Tunicatimonas pelagia: one gene and its partner. Each later gene encodes a partner of the first gene's protein in a complex. Links are inferred from orthologs where the notes say so. Each region holds a gene or a part of one and is shown in the gene's direction. Other genes may lie near its edges.

Region 1 (9,541 bases):
CCTGCACCCCTACTAAAAAGAGGACGGCATTCAGGTCGGCGGGCCGTTTACCTATTTGTTGCTCAACGGTAGCTAATAGGCTTTGCCACCTTCGTTCCAGTACTAAATCTTTTTGATACATGCTGAGAAAAGGATCGGAAAAATTACGTCAGTAGGGTTACAATTTCTATTGCATGGGGCGTAAACAATTGTCACCGTATCTTGTGTGTTTCTATACGTACTAGAATGCTAAAGGATTTCTTATCACTCATATTTCCCCGAACTTGTATAATATCGCAAGTGCCGCTGGCAAAAGGCGAGCAGTTAATCGCCACCCAGACGATTGTCAGCTTGCCGAGGTTTGACTTAAACGAAGAAAATACGAGTCTGGTAAGAAGAGTATTCAGCTTTGCTCCGGTGAGCCAGGCTTGGGCTTACTACAAATTTTCTAAGCATGGTAAGGTGCAGAGGTTATTGCACGTCCTAAAATACCAAAACCATCCTGAAATTGGTGAAATGACGGGTAAGTGGTTCGGCCACGCTTTGCAGGAAAATGCAGAAGTAGCCGAAATTGACTTAATTGTTCCGCTTCCAATGCACAAAAAGAAGCAGAAAAAGCGAGGCTATAATCAGTGCGATTATATTGTGTGGGGATTATCGGAAGTGCTGGCAATTCCTTGGTCTACGCAAGTGTTAGTAAAAATTGAGAATACTGATTCGCAAACTCGTAAAAACCGGATAGAGCGCTACCGCAACAGTTATCGCGCCTACGCCATTCGGAAAGATGCTAACATTCGAGGAAAGCATATCTTATTAGTAGACGATGTAGTGACCACCGGTGCTACGCTAGGAGCCTGTGTCAGTTTACTACTAGCGGGTGGCTGCCGAGCGGTTAGCGTAGCCGCACTAGCCTCACCGGAGTAAGAACTTGATTAATCAAGTTCTTACAGTTTCCTCTGACTATGGTATAACTTGGCTAACTGAAAAATAACCTTGATAACAAAAAGGGCTTCGTTGTTTAGACGAAGCCCTTAATTTATAGATGAACCTATACTATAACGTATCTAAATTCTAGTAATTCGTTCCCGCGCGAATCATGGCGCAACGGAAGCCGATTGTAGCGGTAGCAGAATCTTGCTCTAAGTAACGACGGGTTCCCGGTGATAACCAGTAAGCCACATCGGCCCAAGAACCACCTTTATATACTCTTAACTCATTAGTGACTAGTGAGTTAAACTCACCTTGGAAGTTAGGAAACTTCTCATTATCATATTCTTCCTCTCGATCAATGGTACCATCCCGACGGATTGGGTTCAGATCGTTAAAATCCTGATAAGAAAGCGGACGGTACACATCGAGTACCCACTCGTTTACGTTACCGGCCATGTTATACAGCCCAAAATCGTTGGGAGGATATTCGTAGATGTAGTCAGTAATCATGGCACCATCGTTTAGCTTACCAGCAATACCGGCATAATCACCACGACCTCGCTTAAAGTTTGCTAACATACTACCCATTTGCTTACCATAAGGGTTTCGGGTGGCGTGACCATCCCACGGATAAATACGAGAATGCGTTTGATTTTCATCCAGGTACTGGGTACCAATCAATGCCTTAGCGGCATATTCCCACTCGGCCTCGGTAGGTAAGCGAAAATCAGGTAGCACTACTCCACTCTCCAGTGGAATACGTCCTCCTTCGGGAACATCTACTTCAGAGCCTGATTCCTCGATGAGTTTTTCGTTTACCACGGAAGTACGCCACTTACAGTAATCATTAGCCTGTCGCCAGGTAACTCCTACTACCGGGAAGAAACGGAATCCCGGATAACGAAGGTAGTGATCTTCGTAGGGATCATTGAACGCTAGAGAACGCCGCCATACCGTAGTATCGGGTAAGGCCGACTCATAAAATTCAGTGGTAGAATCTTGGCGAATATCAAATAGATACTCCAGCCAGTTGATATTGGCGATCTCAGTTTTATCCATGTAAAATGAAGCTACTGTAACAGTACGCTCCAAATTATCGCGGGTACCCATGAGATCTTCTTCAAAACTACCCATAACAAAACGCCCACCTTCAATGTACACCATGTTGGGGGCTTCGGGCTGACCTTGGTATTCGTCTAAGGTGAAATTTCCTTCCACGTTATACTCAATACCAGTGACATTACTCGATTCACCAGGATTCATACTGGTGGGTTGACTTTTGCTGCAGGCAGCAAGCACGGCAGCACATAACACAAACTGCCAAGCTCGGGGGACTTGGTTGACCAATTGCTTCATAACCTGTTTTATTAACTCTTAGAAAGCTGTTTTAGACGAATAACACAAACTGTTTTATAAATGATACTGCTAATTTGCACACATTCTCATAATATTAATAACGAATACTAGAAAAAATTATATGTATGTAAGTTACAGTATGAAATAAACAAGAAATAGCAAAGTTCAATGCGAATACTACGATAGTAACGAATTAAAGAATTCAAAATTATCTTGCTACAGACAATTTTAACACCTGCTCATTACTACAGTGAACTAATATCATCTAGTGTGCTAATGGCTTGTTGGGTATTCTCGGTTCTTTCTATGGACAAGATTGGTCGCTTTTTAGTTTCTTTAATACGGCACCGCTTCGGATGCTGCTGCACGTACTGAATAATTTTCCCAAAGGTTTCTGATTTGAAGTAGGACTCATTATCTAATCCTACGATGTAGCATTTCATCAACCCATTTTTCAGTGTAAGCTTTTCAAAGCCTAGCTGTTCGGCCTTCCAGCGTAACCGTACGGTAGACATCAACTCGTGAACGGGTTCGGGAATTTCGCCGAAGCGATCTTCTAGCATTTTTTTGAATTCCTGAAGCTGCTCTTCATCTTTAATATTATCCAGCCGGGAGTACAGGCGCAAGCGCTCAGTAGTATTGGCCACGTAATCTTCGGGAATAAGTACTTCCAGGTCAGTTTCAATGCTGCAATCTTGGACGAGCGGTTTAACTACTTCACTCAACTCGCGAGTAAAAAGGTCTTTAAACTCTGTTTCTTTTAGCTCCTGAACGGCTTCATCCAGAATTTTATGGTACATCTCAAACCCTAAATCAGTGATGAAACCAGTTTGCTCAGCTCCCAGCAAGTTGCCCGCCCCGCGAATATCCAGATCGCGCATAGCTACTTTAAATCCATCGCCTAACTCAGAATACTCTTCTAAGGTAGAAAGCCGCTTGCGCGCATCGGACGTAAGGCCGGAAGAAGGAGGAGAGAGCAAGTAGCAAAACGCTTTACGGTTTGAGCGGCCTACCCTACCCCGCATCTGGTGCAGGTCGGATAATCCGAACATATGCGCGTTATTAATCAAAATAGTATTGGCGTTGGGAATATCCAGCCCCGACTCAATAATATTAGTGGAAACTAGTACATCGTATTCGCCCTCAATAAACCGGAGCATGGTTTTTTCCAGCTTCGCCCCGTCCATTTGTCCGTGGGCTACGGCGACCCGAGCGTTGGGAACCAGTCGTAAAATAATGTTAGCGACTTCTTCAATATTGCCCACGCGATTATGGACAAAGAAAACCTGTCCGCCCCGCTTCAGTTCAAAGCTGACCGCATCACGAATAATGCTTTCGTTGAAAGTATGAATTTCGGTAGTAACCGGACGACGGTTGGGAGGTGGAGTGGCGATGATGCTCAAATCGCGCGCGCCCATCAGCGAAAACTGCAAGGTTCGGGGAATGGGAGTGGCGGTGAGGGTTAGCACATCGACGTTCACCCGCATTTCTTTTAACCGCTCTTTTACCTTCACTCCAAACTTTTGCTCTTCGTCAACAATTAGTAAGCCCAAATCCTTAAATTCAACATCTTTGTTCACAATGCGGTGCGTACCGATCAGAATATTGACTTCTCCGGCTTTTGCCTCCTTCAGAATTTCTTTAATGTTTTTGGTAGACTTAAAGCGGTTGATATAATCTACTCGCACCGGAAAATCAGCCAAACGATTATTAAACGTATGGTAGTGCTGCATAGCCAAAATAGTGGTGGGTACCAGCACCGCCACTTGCTTGCCTTCAGTTACCGCTTTAAACGCTGCTCGAATGGCTATTTCGGTTTTTCCAAAACCTACATCACCGCAAATAAGGCGATCCATGGGATGACTTAGCTGCATATCGCGTTTTACATCTTCGGTGGCAGTAGCCTGGTCGGGAGTATCTTCAAACATGAACGAAGATTCTAATTCAGCTTGCAAGAAGCTATCGGGCTGGTAGGTAAAACCGGGAGCCGACTTACGTTTGGCGTATAGGTCAATCAGGTCTTTAGCAATATCCTGCACCTTTCTCTTCGCCCGCTTCTTTTTGTTTTCCCACTCGGGGGAACCTAATTTGCTGATGGCGGGCGGACCTTCTTCTTTCCCGCTGTACTTAGAAATTTTGTGTAGCGAATGTACACTGACGTACAGTAGATCATCGTCGCGATAAACCAAGCGGATAGATTCCTGCTCCCGACCGCCCATATCCATTTTCTCCATTCCTGCAAAACGACCAATGCCGTGGTCGATATGCACTACGTAGTCACCCACTTTGAGGGAACGTAGCTCCTTGAGGGTAATAGCCTTCGACTTGGCTCGAATACCTTTGGTTTTGTACCGATGAAAACGGTCAAAAAGTTGGTGGTCGGTGTAGCAAGCAACGTTCAGGGTTTTATCAACAAAGCCCTCCCGTAGCGAAGTGTACAGTGAGTTGAAAGCTACTTCAGAATCAAGCTCATCAAAAATTTTGTGGAGTCGCTCAATCTGTTGCTCCGAATCGGAGACAATAAAATTGGTAATGTTGCGGTCCTTATTCTCGTGCAGATTAGCCGCTAGCAATTCAAAATTTTTGTTGAACGAAGGCTGTGGCTGACTTTTAATGGTGAAAACTTGATTGGTAGAAAAAGAGAACCGATGACCAAACTCTACTTGCGTAAACGGTACCAAACTTTCTAAAAAGCTAGCCTTAGTCTCGAATAGCATATCCGGGCTAAAAACTACTTGCGTTCCGTTAGACTCGACCATTAGGGATTCAAAGTTCTCGCTGGCCTCTACGTAGTAGCGGTTCACTACATCTTCCGCCGCCTCTATATCTTTCCACCAAATTTGGGTATTATCGGTGGGTAAAAAACTGATGAACGATTGCCGCTCTTCTTCCAGCAGTTTAGTCTGCACATTAGGGATAATGCTCACCTGATTTACTTCTTCTTGCGAAAGTTGAGAAGTGATTTCAAAGGTGCGAATGCTCTCTACTTCATCGCCGAAGAGTTCAATTCGGTAGGGTAACTCGTGGGCGTAGGAGTAAATATCAATGATACCGCCTCGTACGGCAAACTGCCCTGGTTCGTACACAAAGTCACTTTTCTCAAAATCGTAGGTAGTAAGTAACTCCGCAATAAACTGAGTGTCTAGTCGCTCGCCCGCTTTAATAAAGAATGTATTTTCTCGAAGCGAACGCTGGTTAATTACTTTCTCGGCTAGCGCATCGGGGTAGGTAACAATTAAATGCCCGTGAGTGGGAGTATTACTGATAATGTTTAGAATCTCGGCCCGCATTAGTACGTTGGCATTCTCGGTTTCATCTAACTGGTAGGGCTTTTTGTATGAAGCCGGAAATAGGTGAATTTCTCGCGAGGGATTTAAATTCTGAAGATCATTCTGAAAGTAGGCAGCAGCTTCCTGATCCGAAAGTACGAACAGCATCAGTTGCGGATTTATCCGGTACAAAGCACTTGCCAGCACCGCATCCAAACTACCTGTTACTCCCTTTAGCTGGGCTTGTGGTGCAGTACTAAGTTGGGTGGCTAGCGTTTGTATGAAACTATCGTCAGCGTATTGTTTAATAAATTGGGTGGGCTGCACAGAGTGGTACAATTATGGGACAATTAAAAAATAACAAGTCTGGAAAATAATCGTTTTGAAAGATAGCTAGAACTAAAAGCTCCCGGATATGTTTCTTTGATTAGGTATCAGAATAGATTTGGTGAATGATGCAAAACTACCATAAAAACACTGAAAAAGCCGAACGCGACAACGCAATTACTCGCTTAGAAAAGCTACACCCCCACAAAACATTGTTGTATCTGGCTATTTTTGGTAGTAGTTTGGTCTTCGTGTTTATGGTGGTATCCTACACCATGAGTCAGCGTAGCCCCGATGTTTTTATCGATTTTGAATTTCCTAAAGCATTCGTGGTAAGTTTAGTGCTACTGATGTATTCTAGCTACACCATGACTCGGGTAGTGCCTGCCTTTTTAAAGGATGATTTAAAATCAGTAAAAAATTCCTTGGGTATTACACTACTGTTGGGAGTTGCGTTCACTATCTCTCAGTATGTAGGCTGGTCAGAATTATATCGCTCTGGTATTTATCTTTCGGGCGAAGCATCAGGGGCGTATTTATACGTTATTTCAGGCTTGCATGTGCTTCACTTGGCAGCCGGGCTAGTAGTGCTCACGGTGATGTACACCCAGATAAGCACTATTTCTCGCGACCCGGTAAAAATGCTGATTCTGGTAACCAATCCTTATCAAAAGATTAAGTTGGAGATGCTGGCCACGTACTGGCATTTTGTAGATGCCCTCTGGCTAATTCTCTTTTTCTACTTCCTGTTTAGCTTCTAAAGTAAGTTGTTAACTGATCTTCACTCACCCGTTCTTCGGCTACCAAGTATTTTTCTTCAACAGTTGGTGCAGTAATTCCCTCACCGAAGGTGGTTTTACTGCTAAATACCCGAGCCTCGTCCCACCAGCCTTGCTGAATCAGAAACGATAAAAACTGCGAGCCACCTTCTATAAAAACTGAGACAGCTTGCCGTCGGTACAAATCAGTCAGCACATAAGCAATACGCTGCGGCCAATTGGCAGTATCAGGAAGTGAGGTAAATTCTAAATTGGATACGCTGAGTGGTGGCCGATGGGTGTAGCAAAGCGTAGGTTGGCTTTGGTCGAATACGTTTAGCTGCTTATCTAACGTTTGGTCGGGATCAACCACAATGCGAAGCGGGTTTTCGCCCGACCAATCCCGCACGTTTAATTGAGGGTTATCGTAACGATAGGTGTTCTTGCCCACCCAAATAGCTGCTTCCTGCGAACGCCACCGATGCACCAGCTTTCGAGCGTGAACCCCGCTAATCCACTTGGAGTCATAGTTGGAGCGAGCTACCAAGCCATCAGCCGTTTGCGCCCATTTTAAAACGATGTAGGGGCGCTTTTTTTGGTAAAATGTGTAAACCCGTCGGTTAACCGACCATTCTGCTGAGCGAAGAAAATCATCGAACTCTCTGGCAATCTGTACCTCTTTTATTCCAGATTGGTCGGCAAACGCGTGAAGTTCGGCCGAGTTTTCAAAAGGGTTGGTACTCACAAACAGCGTAGAGTTAACCGGAAACGTAATTTCTTTCAAGCAGTCTGCAAGCTGATTTTGGTACGGCAAATCAGGGTTCAACCATCCTTCGGCTACTATCTGCTGCTGAGCTACCACCCACCCTATCTGCGGGTGAATAGAGACCTTTTGAAATCTGGAACGGGCTAAGTCAATGCTTCTTTGGGCGAGAAGTCGGCGATTTTGAACCATCTTGCGTAGCTTTGTGCCAAGTTACAAAGTTTATAATGCTAATTAGTGCCCGCAAACTATATAATCAGCTACAGGATCAACTGTCTGACACGCTCAAGAAACACTACTCAACTCGAGAAATCGATACCGTGCTACGTTGGTTACTGGAACATACGCTATCTCTAACCCAGACCGATATATTGGTAGACAAAGAAACAGCACTATTGGACGTTCAGCAAAAGCAGTTGCACCACTACGTAGAGCGGTTGAATCAAGAAGAGCCAATTCAGTATGTTTTGGGCGAATGTGAGTTTTACGGGAGAACATTTGCGGTAAACCCTCAGGTGCTTATTCCCCGACCAGAGACTGAGGAACTGGTACAACTAATTGTTCAGCAGCACTCAAAGGCTGAAAATTTAAAGATACTCGATATTGGCACTGGCAGTGGCTGCATCGCAATCACGCTAGATAAAGAGCTACCTCAATCTACCGTCTGGGCATTAGATAACAGTCCGGATGCTTTAGCCATTACCCGGCAGAACGCTCACCGTTTGCAGTCATCAGTAGAATTTGTAGAGATGGATATCCTGGCTAATACGCCAAACATAGAGCAATTAGAGATGATAGTGAGTAACCCACCCTACGTACTCCAGTCGGAAAGAATGAATATGCGCCAGAATGTGCTAAAATATGAGCCGCAAACCGCTCTTTTTGTAGAAGATACTAATCCGCTTCTATTTTACCGTCGAATTTCGGAGCTTTGCACCCAACAACTAACCCGTGTGAAATGGGTATATTTGGAGATACATGAGAAATTTGCACCTGAAATTAAAGCTTTACTGACCCAGGGTGGCTTTGTAGCTGTGCGTACGGTAAAAGATATGCAGGGTAAAGATCGATTTATAGTTGCCAGTCGCTGAGAACCAAATTTTTATCATGTGATACACGCATTCTTTTGCGAAGGATATAATTTTAGATAATTGAATAACATATACCCTATTTTTGACACTATTCTAGGCCAAGCCGATAAGGAGGCCTTGTTGAAGCAACGAGGCAAAGTAATTTGGATGGTAGGCTTATCGGGTTCGGGAAAAAGCACATTGGCGCGAGCCGCCGAAAACGCTCTACACCAGCAAGGAAAAGTAACCATGCTGTTAGATGGTGACAACCTTCGAACGGGAGTAAACAATAATTTAGGCTTTAGTCAGGATGACCGTCGGGAGAATATTCGTCGGGCTGCCGAACTTGCCAAGCTTTTTTCGCAGTGCGGTATCATTACAATCTGCTCGCTTATTAGTCCCACCGATAGTATTCGCCAGATGGCAAAGAAAATAATTGGCGACAACTACTTTGAGGTATTCATTCACTGTCCGCTGGCGGTATGTGAAGAACGCGATGTGAAAGGTTTATACGCCAAAGCCCGTCGGGGCGAAATCAAAGACTTTACCGGAATCTCTTCTCCCTTTGAGGAGCCTCAGCAACCCAATTTAAAAATTAGTACTCACCAACAATCTATTGAAGAAAGCCATCAGTTGCTAGTCAGTAAGATTTTAGAAACGACCTCTTATTAATTCTGAAAATCAGTCAGTTATGAAATATAGCCTAACCCATTTACGGCAATTAGAATCGGAAGCTATCTTTATTATGCGGGAGGTAGCCTCGCAGTTTGAAAAACCGGTACTGCTTTTTTCCGGGGGAAAAGATTCTATCGTGATGGTTCACTTAGCTCAGAAAGCCTTCTGGCCGGCTAAAATTCCGTTTCCACTCATGCATATTGATACCGGGCATAATTTCCCGGAAACGATTGAATTTCGTGATCGGCTGGTAGACGAATTGGGTGCTAAGCTGATTGTGCGCTACGTGCAAGATTCTATCGACCAGGGAAAAGCGGTGGAAGAGAAAGGAGCTAACCCCAGCCGGAACGGTTTACAAACCATCACGCTGCTAGATGCCATTGAAGAGCTAAAGTTTGATGCGGCTTTTGGTGG
Region 2 (9,717 bases), 1.7 Mb from region 1 along the record:
AATTTTGCCCAGTGCCTCCGTCTTTTTTCGGGCTTGCTGAATCACTTCATCAATCAGATCGTCAGCATCTACTACTGTTCCTTCTCGCGATTTCATTTTCCCGGAAGGCAGGTCTACCATGCCGTAGGAAAGATGAAATAAACCATCAGCGTAGGGTCGTCCCAGCCGTTTCAAGATAGAAAATAGTACTTTAAAATGGTAGTTCTGTTCGTTACCCACTACATACACCAGCCGATTGAACGGCCAATCGCGGTACCGCAGTTCGGCAGTACCCAAATCCTGGGTCATGTATACCGAGGTACCATCGCCCCGCAGTACTAGCTTTTCGTCTAAACCCTCATCGCTCAAATCAATCCAAACTGAGCCGTCTTCTTTCCGGTAAAACACTTCTTTTTCCAGCCCTTCTTCTACAATATCTTTTCCGAGCAAGTAGGTGTCTGATTCGTAATAAATCTGATCGAATGAAACTCCAATCTTCTGGTAGGTAGCATCAAAACCTTCGTACACCCAAGCATTCATTTTTTTCCACAGAGCTACCGTTTCTGCCTCTCCCTGCTCCCACTGCTTCAGCATCTCTTGGGCCTCTTTCATTAGGGGTGCTTCCTTCTTGGCTTGTTCTTCTTCCGTGCCTTGTGCAACTAATTGGCTAATTTCGGCTTTGTAATGCTTATCAAATTCTACGTAGTACTTGCCTACCAAATGATCGCCCTTAAGACCAGCTGATTCAGGAGTTTCGCCCTGACCGAATTTTTGGTAGGCCAGCATTGATTTACAAATATGGATACCCCGATCATTTACGATATTGACGTTGTGCACCGCGTAACCGTTGGCTCGTAGAATTCTGGACATTGCATCGCCCAAAAAATTATTTCGCAGATGCCCGAGGTGCAATGGTTTATTGGTATTAGGAGAAGAAAACTCAACCATCACCTTTTTGCCATTATCCGGCTGAAATCCGTAGGGTTGCTCCGACTGATATTGCTGAAGAATTGATTGAAGGGTACTCACCCACACTGAATCGGCCAATTCTATGTTCAAAAAGCCCTTCACTACGTTGAAGTCTTTAACAATACCAACTTGCTCTTTGAGATAGTTACCAATTGTTTCGGCAGTTTGGGGTGGGCTTTGGCGGGTAACCCGGGCGTAGGGAAAGGTAACAAAGGTGTGCGACCCAGCAAAATCTTTTCGGGTGGGCTGTAAACCAATCTCATCGGATGCAAGTACATGTTGATAATGATGCTGAAAGGCTGCCTGAATCCCTTCAATCAGTTGTTTTTCTATGTTCATATTATCTTGTGGTGCTCAAGTGTTATGGTGTTAATGTTCAATTGTCCGATTAATGAATGGTTATTAGTCATTGGTCATCAGTCATTACTCATTGCACACTGTTCATTGCTCATTACCCCCTGCACCAAGCCCCCAGCTCCCCACCAACTATTCATTCTCCCCTCTCAATTTTCAATTATAAAATGTGCATTGCAAAGATGCCAAAATTATCAGAATATTGCATTCTTCACAGGCCTTGTATCATTTTAAATTCATGCGAAAGTACGCCGATCTAATTCATAAGACGTTTGATTTTCCTACCGCCGATTTTGATATGCAGTCAAGCGGTTTGCAATTCCACGGTGTTCCGCTGATGGAGGTAATTCAACGATTTGGTACCCCCAGTAAAATTACGTACCTACCTCAGATTAGCACCAACATCCGACGAGCTAAACAAATGTTTGGGCAGGCCATGCAGAAATACCAGTATCAAGGGGAGTATCGGTACTGCTACTGCACCAAATCGTCGCACTTTGCATTTGTGCTGGCGGAGGCATTAAAAAATGATATTCATCTGGAAACTTCTTCCTCCTACGATATTCCAATCATTCGGCGGTTATACGATCAAGGGAGAATAAATAAGGATATTCTTATTGTATGCAATGGCTACAAACGCGACTTGTATCAGCAATACATTACCGAATTACTGAACGATGGGTTTCAAAATTGTATTCCGGTGCTGGATAATTTAGAGGAACTGCCTTATTACGAACAGCACGTTCGCGATCCGTTTGATGTTGGTATCCGAGTGGCCTCCGACGAAACCCCTCGGTTTGAATTGTATACTTCCCGGCTTGGCGTTCGCTACAGCAATGCGGTAGAGCTTTATCGGGAACAACTTCAGCATAACGAAAAAGTGCGGCTTAAACTGCTACACATCTTTGTAAATCAGGGCATAGATGATTCGGCTTACTACTGGAGCGAGCTAAACCGCTTCGTAGAAATGTACTGCGAGCTCCGAAAAATCTGCCCCACACTGGATACCATCGATATTGGCGGAGGTTTCCCAATCAAGAACTCACTGTGGTTTACCTACGATTACGAATATATTGTTGAGCAAATTATTGAGAATATCCAGAGTGTTTGCCGGGAAAATAATACTCCTACCCCGCACCTACTGACTGAGTTTGGCATGTATACCGTAGGCGAAAGCGGAGCTACCATTTATTCGGTGCTAGGACAAAAACAGCAAAATGATAAGGAGCTGTGGTACATGATTGACGGCTCCTTTATTACCCAATTGCCTGATATTTGGGGATTGAACCGAAAGTTTATCATGCTACCAATCAACCACTGGAACCAGCCTTACCAAAAAGTAAACCTGGGCGGGCTCACCTGCGATAGCATGGATTATTACAACACCGAAGCGCACCGTAACGAAGTCTTCTTACCTAAAATCCCTCTGAATGAACCACTGTACGTTGGTTTCTTCAATACTGGGGCGTATCAGGAAGCTATTGGTGGGTACGGCGGTATTCAACACTGCTTAATTCCCGCCCCGAAGCACGTAGTAATTGATCAGAATGAAAATGGTGAGTTTACCTACCAGTTGTTTGCCCCTGAACAAAACAGTGAATCAATGCTAAACGTACTGGGCTACGACTGACCCGCTACGCGATTCGCAGCCGTTCTAATGGAGAGAAAGTTAGCTATTCTAATCACAGTTTGCCGTGGTTAAGCCTCAACTGCCATACTTTTCTGCTTAAGCTCAGTAACATCCAGTGCATACTTTATCACCTTGGTAGTATTGTCGTTTTTATCTTTAACACTGAGATAGTACCCTCGAATGTACACCTCAGCACCGCTTTTAGTGATACGCTTATGTTCCCCGGATTGCTCTTGTCCCCCTCGCAACTTCTCCCAAAACTCTTTATACTCCGCCGATTGGGCGTAATTTGGATCTACAAAAATACGATGATGCCGTCCCTGTATTTCTTCTAGTTGGTACCCCATTAAAGATAAAAATGATTGATTGGCAGTAACGATGATACCTTCGGTATTAAACTCGATGAAAGCAATACCGCTCTCGTCAATAGCATCAAGCCTACTTTTCATTTCACCCGTCTTACGATCTACCTCTTCTTGCGTGGCCTGTAGTTCTTCCATGTTCTGTCGCATTTCCTCCTCTTGGGCTTGCATTTGCTCGGTCATTTGCTGCGATTCGGCCAATAGTTGTTGAGTACGAGCGTTTACTTTTACAGTAGATATAGTAGAGGCAATGCTTTCGGCAATCTTTCGTAAAAACTCTATTTCGTAAGGTTTAAACTCTTCAAATGAAGCCAACTCAATTACCCCGTACACTTCTTCATTCACCATTAAAGGTACAATCAAGATACTGGTAGGGTTGGCCTCACCTAAGCCTGACGCAATCAGCACGTAGTCATCTGGCACGTCAGTCAGGTAAATGGTATCTTTCTCCTGCCACGATTGTCCGGCCAGCCCTTCTCCTTTGTAAATTTTTTGGTCTAAATATTTTTCCCGATCCCAAGCATAACAGGCTTCCAAGGTCATAAACGGTTCGCTCGTATCTTTAGCCTGAATGAGGTACAACCCGCCCTGGTTGGCGTGTAGATAAGAAATTAGATTGGATAAGATTGTTTGGGTGAGTTTCTGCATGTCGTCATTATTCTGACGAAGCAGTTCACCAAATTGAGCTGTACCTTCGGTAGCCCAATTGCGTACCTGATCTTCTTTAGCTACTTTATGAAGATTATCCCGCATATTGATGAGCGAGTTACCTAAAATATCTTCATCGCTCAAAGGAGAGAACTCAGCATTATAGTCTCCCTTACCAATGCTCTCGGCAAACGCCGATGTATCTTTTAGCCCTTTTACCAAACCATCTACAGCATCGGCCATCTGACCTACTTCATCGCTACTAAACTTATGAGACTCCTGAGTGTTCTCTTCGGGCAATCGTCCTTTCCCTAGTTCTAGTATCACCTTCTTCAAGTAGCCAATCGGACCGGTAATTTTACGGCTTATCACAAAGGCTCCTATCAACCCTATAGCAATGGTTATTGCACCCAGCACGATGATAATTCTCCGCAATTGTAAATAAGAAGTAATATTTTCAATCTGGGCTTGGGCAGCTTCTTGCTCCTTAATATCACTAATTTCGTCTAGCTGTCTACGAATCTCTTTGGTATGCGGAATTATATCGTCCTCAATCATATTTTCCGCTAACAATTTAGCCATCGGATCTTCGTAATCCTCAAAAGAAACCAAACTGGCCATAATTTCTTTTTCGCTATCGATAAGCGACTCAAATTGAATGAGAACCGTATCAATTTGCAGTATTTGACTGCTATCTTCCCAGGCATTGCTCAGTTGCGTTATCACTTCCTTCATTTGAGGATAGTCGGCATGCAAGTCTTTTAGTGCCTGCTTGTTATCTTCATTATTTTGTAAGTACACCCAACTGGTAATCAGCTTTTCTGATTCATTGACCATCGTCATAAGGTTGACGATAGCATCGGCCGAAGGGTCAGTAACCTCGGTAGTTTTTTCCGTTAATTCTATACCGGAGTTTAGCGTTATGATACTAATGACAGCATTTGCAGTAAATAGGACAATGAGGGTCAGGAACCCTCCTAATATCTTTCCGCCAATTGAAAATCGTACTTTTTTCATAGCTTGTTTTCTCCGCCAATTAGTGTTCAGGGTGTATGTAAACGCGTGGTGGGGTGCATGGTAGATTTACCCCCTAGCGAACGATACTTTGCAATAATGGTATGATTTGCAAGATAAAAAAACACAAACTGACTGGTTTGATTACAAGGTAATATCCGATGCGTATGTGTCGCAAAAACTGATATGGCAGATAGATTAGACAAAGAGTTTATCGGTGTAGATCATCAATAGTGTTGGAAAAAATGTAGCTTTGCTGTGTTTTCACCAATTGGTAAAACCAAGGCCTCCTTTTTAACGCACCAAGTGAGCCAGCTAATCGTTACTCTGATTAAGTAGACTACGATTAAGCTCTTTTGGTAGTTTGTAACTTTTAATTTTCGTGCCGTGATTGATAAACTAGAAGCAATAAAAGACCGATTTGAGGAAGTAGGGCAACTCATGATACAGCCCGACGCGATGGCTGACATGAAAAACTACACCAAATTAACCAAAGAATACGGTGAGTTAGAGAAGATTGTAAAGAAATACGAAGAATATCGGCAGGTGCTCGATAATATTAGAAGTGCCAAAGACGTGCTAGAAACGGAGAAGGATGATGAATTTCGGGAGTTGGCCAAGGCTGAGTTAGACGATATGGAGCCCCAGCAAGTAACATTAGAAGAAGAATTGAAGTACATGCTGATTCCCAAAGATCCTAACGATAGTAAAAATGTAATTCTGGAAATTAGAGCCGGAACCGGAGGTGACGAAGCCGCTATTTTTGCGGGCGATCTATTCCGAATGTACAGCCTGTTCGCCGAAAATCTAGGCTGGAATTTCTCAGTGATTAGCCTTACCGATGGTACCGTAGGCGGATACAAGGAAATTATCACTTCAGTAACTGGCGAAGATGTATACGCTAAGTTGAAGTTTGAATCAGGTGTCCATCGGGTACAGCGCGTGCCTGCTACCGAATCGCAGGGGAGGGTACATACCTCGGCGGCAACCGTAGCGGTGCTGCCCGAAGCCGAAGAAGTAGATGTAGAAGTAAACATGGGCGATGTGCGAAAAGATACGTTCCGGGCCTCTGGAGCGGGCGGACAGCACATTAACAAAACGGAGTCGGCGGTTCGGCTCACTCATATTCCCACTGGCATAGTGGTTGAATGCCAGGATGGCCGTTCGCAGCACGCGAATTTTGATAAAGCTCTAACAGTATTACGCTCCCGGATTTACGAAAAAGAACTAGCCAAGCAAAACGCCGAGATCAGCGATCAGCGCCGATCCATGGTAAAGAGTGGCGACCGCTCGGATAAAATTCGAACGTATAATTATCCGCAAAGCCGGGTGACCGACCATCGGATTAACTACACCGTATATAATTTACCTACCGTAATGGATGGCCAACTAGGCGATTTTGTGGAGCAACTTCGTATTGCTGAGAATGCTGAAAAATTACAGGAAGGATAGCACTATGCGGGGTGGGAAGTTGGAAGGTACAGGTAAGAAGATACTACTCGGAGGAGTAGTTAGTTGCCTGTTGTGGTTTTCTGCTTGTACACCCGAAGAAGAGATATTCACCGAAGAGGCCGTACAGCTTCAATTTGACCGAGATACCGTGCAGTTTGATACCCTATTTACCACGCGGGGTAGCACATCTCAACTACTAACCGTATACAATTCTAATCGAAATGCGGTAACTATCGCTTCCGTAGCTACGGGGCGGGGCAATGCATCGCCCTACACCGTTACTTTAAACGGAAACCCCGGCCAGCAATTTGAGAATATTCGCCTGCTAGGAGGTGATAGCTTATTGCTACTGGTAGAAGTATTTATTGATCCACAGGATGAAAACCTTCCGTTTTTAGAAAAAGACTCGTTAGTTTTTCGAGTGAATGGCAACCAACAAGACGTGAAACTGATTGCCTGGGGACAGGATGCCCACTTTCACCAAGGTTGGATTATCTCGCAAGATACTACACTGCGCGGTGATCGCCCGTTTGTTATCCAGGACTCGCTCTGGATTGAACCGGATGTTACGGTAAAGGTTGACTCCGGTGCCCGGTTTTTCTTTGATAATGGAGCCTTTGCCTTAGTCCAAGGCACTCTCAAGACCGAAGGCACAGTTACGGCTCCGGTGATATTTCGCAACGTTCGCACCGATGGTAATTTTGGGAATGCTTTCGGCCAATGGGATGGCATAACTTTTACAACCACCAGCCGCAATAATGTTTTAAGGCATACTTACGTCCGCAGCGCAATTAACGGTGTTGTTATCAACACTCCCGATGCGGATACTATCCCGGATTTGATACTGGCGAATGTAATTATAGAAAATATGGCGGGCTACGGATTACTCGCCATCGGTTCGGATGTAGATGTCTATAATACCCAAATAAATCGCTGTGTTCTTGGGTTAGCTTATAATGTTGGAAACGGCTACTATCGTTACCGCCACTGCACCCTGGATAATAGTGGGATTCGCTTTGCAAGAGAAGATGAATGGTACGGATTAGCTTTCTCCGAACTTCTGCCGGAGCAACTGGATGATCTTCAAGTTTCTAATCAACCCTTTTACGCTGAGCTGACCAACAGTATTCTCTGGGGTATTTTAGACGATGAGCTAATTCGTAATATAGTATCCGAAAACAGTATTATTTCGCTAAATGCCAACTTACTGAAATACGCTGATGCTACGCTAGCCGGTAATATTTTTAACGAAAACCCGCTGTTCGCTGACCCTGTTATCGCTCATTATCAGCTTGACACCTTATCTCCGGCTATTAATCAGGGAATACCAACTTCTATCTTAACTGACCTGAAGGGAGCTAGGCGTGATGACCAGCCTGATTTGGGTGCCTACGAATATCAAATACCTTAAACCATGAGCAATGAATGATAACTTGGCAATCAGCAACCAGCATTAACTATGGACTATCGTCGGTGGACTGTGGACTAACAAACCAATCCGCGATCGAACAATTTAACCTATGCATGTATATCAACAGGAAATTCGCTTGCCCGCCTACCCTCGGGGCTTTCACCTTATTACCTCGCTTATTGAACGAGAATTTGCCGACATACGGCGCATCCAGGTGGGAATGCTCCAGATATTTATTCAGCATACCTCGGCTAGCCTGACCATTAACGAAAACGCTGATCCTACCGTTCGGGCTGATTTTGAGCAGCACATTAATCAGATGGTTCCGGAAAATGCGCCTTACTACAAACACACGCTGGAAGGTTCGGACGATATGCCCGCGCATATTAAAGCTTCTATGATGGGTAGCAGCGTTACTATTCCGATTACCGATGGGCGGCTCAACCTAGGAACTTGGCAAGGAGTTTACCTCTGCGAACATCGCAACCGAGGCGGTTCTCGCCGCTTAGTACTCACTGCTTGGGGAAATTGAATGAATAATGACTGATGACTAATTAATTCATTCATCATCAGTCATTATTCATTCGCTTTTACTGGCATCGAAGAGCTTTTTCTTTTCTTCGCGGGTGAGGCTATCGTAGCCATTGGCAGATATTTTATCGAGAATAGCATCAATTTCTTCCTGCTTAGTTTCGTAAGTAGCTTTGGCTTTTTTACTGGTAGCACTGTGGCCGTTGCTAGATTTTGATCGTCGGTATGATACTTTTACTTTGGGCTGGCGCACAAAGAAACTCTTCATAAAGACGAGGAATTGCGTAACCGGGCGACCCAAATCGTTACCTCGCTGGAGCTGTTTTATAAACAGAAACCCTAGTCCGGCTCCGGCCAGATGAGCCAAGTTTCCTCCCGCATTGCTTCCGGCAGTACCCACGTACGACATAATCACAAAAAACAGGGCAATGTATTTAATGCGAACCGGCCCCAACAAAATAAGGGGAATGGAGTAATTGGGCATAAACGTAGCCGCCCCAACTACCACCGCGTATACCCCGGCCGAAGCACCCAGCATTTCTGAACCGCTAATCTGGTTTTGGAAGTACGGAATCAGGTTGTAGATCAGAATATAGAAAACCCCGCCTACTAAGCCCCCCAAAATATACAGGTTCACTACCTTTTCGTCGCCCAAAAATTCCTGAATAATCTTACCGAACCAGTACAGAAACAACAGGTTGAACAAAATATGAAAAAACCGCTCGTGCGTAAAAAAGTAGGTAACCAACGTCCAAGGTTGATAAATCAGTTTGCCCAACGAAGCTGGTAGGGTAAATTGGTCTACAATTAGCGAATAAATATTGCTCTCGTTAGAAATTGTGAGCGGAACCCAAATGAGAAGCAGGGCAAGAAAAATAATCAGATTGATTACAATAATCTGCATCAGCCCATTATTGGGGCGTTGAAATGCGTATTTTAACTCGTCTAGTATACTGTTCATGGACTACTGCTGCTAATAAAATGCGTCACGCTTATCTTTCCACACCTTCAGTAAGATAAAAGCAAATAACATACCGCCTAAGTGAGCGAAGTGAGCCACATTATCGCCGGGTTGACGCGAAAACCCAGCCCAAAGTTCGTAAGCTCCGTAGAAAAGAACAAAGTACTTCGCCTTAATTGGAAAAGGGAAAAATAGTAAAAATAATTCGGTATTCGGAAACAACAGTCCAAAGGCCATCAAAATTCCAAACACCGCCCCCGAAGCTCCTACCATTGGAATATTCGCTTTGCTCTGAACAACTTGCTGCACCAACTGCCGCCCTTGACTTATGTAAGAACTACTGTTAGGGTTATCATAAAACCCGTCAATTAACTCCTTAATCTGAGGACTACCTCGGTAGGCAAAT

Evidence for each region.
Region 2: the proteins of prmC (region 1) and prfA are in contact, whole or in part, in a crystal structure (PDB 2B3T), measured with the Escherichia coli proteins. The link is inferred for Tunicatimonas pelagia from one-to-one orthologs.

Annotation. Positions count from the first base shown.
Region 1 is NZ_CP120683.1:3,320,981-3,330,521, forward strand. What follows is about bases 6,732-9,541. They hold prmC (peptide chain release factor N(5)-glutamine methyltransferase), read left to right. Parts: upstream 6,732-7,609; coding sequence 7,610-8,473; downstream 8,474-9,541. Other genes in these bases: P0M28_RS14230 (RibD family protein), read right to left, coding at 6,732-7,574; cysC (adenylyl-sulfate kinase), read left to right, coding at 8,534-9,124; cysD (sulfate adenylyltransferase subunit CysD), read left to right, coding at 9,144-9,541. Also shown: P0M28_RS14205 (hypothetical protein), read right to left, coding at 1-121; P0M28_RS14210 (ComF family protein), read left to right, coding at 226-903; gliding motility lipoprotein GldJ, read right to left, coding at 1,051-2,265; mfd (transcription-repair coupling factor), read right to left, coding at 2,511-5,861; P0M28_RS14225 (cytochrome c oxidase subunit 3), read left to right, coding at 5,987-6,622; more of P0M28_RS14230, read right to left, coding at 6,612-6,731. UniProt on the Escherichia coli protein: Methylates the class 1 translation termination release factors RF1/PrfA and RF2/PrfB on the glutamine residue of the universally conserved GGQ motif, i.e. on 'Gln-235' in RF1 and on 'Gln-252' in RF2.
Region 2 is NZ_CP120683.1:5,027,472-5,037,188, reverse strand. The notes cover bases 4,390-7,375. They hold prfA (peptide chain release factor 1), read left to right. Parts: upstream 4,390-5,343; coding sequence 5,344-6,408; downstream 6,409-7,375. Other genes in these bases: P0M28_RS21525 (choice-of-anchor Q domain-containing protein), read left to right, coding at 6,383-7,375; P0M28_RS21535 (GAF domain-containing protein), read right to left, coding at 4,390-4,959. Also shown: argS (arginine--tRNA ligase), read right to left, coding at 1-1,287; P0M28_RS21540 (type III PLP-dependent enzyme domain-containing protein), read left to right, coding at 1,541-2,932; more of P0M28_RS21535, read right to left, coding at 3,001-4,389; more of P0M28_RS21525, read left to right, coding at 7,376-7,819; P0M28_RS21520 (secondary thiamine-phosphate synthase enzyme YjbQ), read left to right, coding at 7,929-8,351; P0M28_RS21515 (rhomboid family intramembrane serine protease), read right to left, coding at 8,400-9,311; P0M28_RS21510 (rhomboid family intramembrane serine protease), read right to left, coding at 9,324-9,717. UniProt on the Escherichia coli protein: Peptide chain release factor 1 directs the termination of translation in response to the peptide chain termination codons UAG and UAA.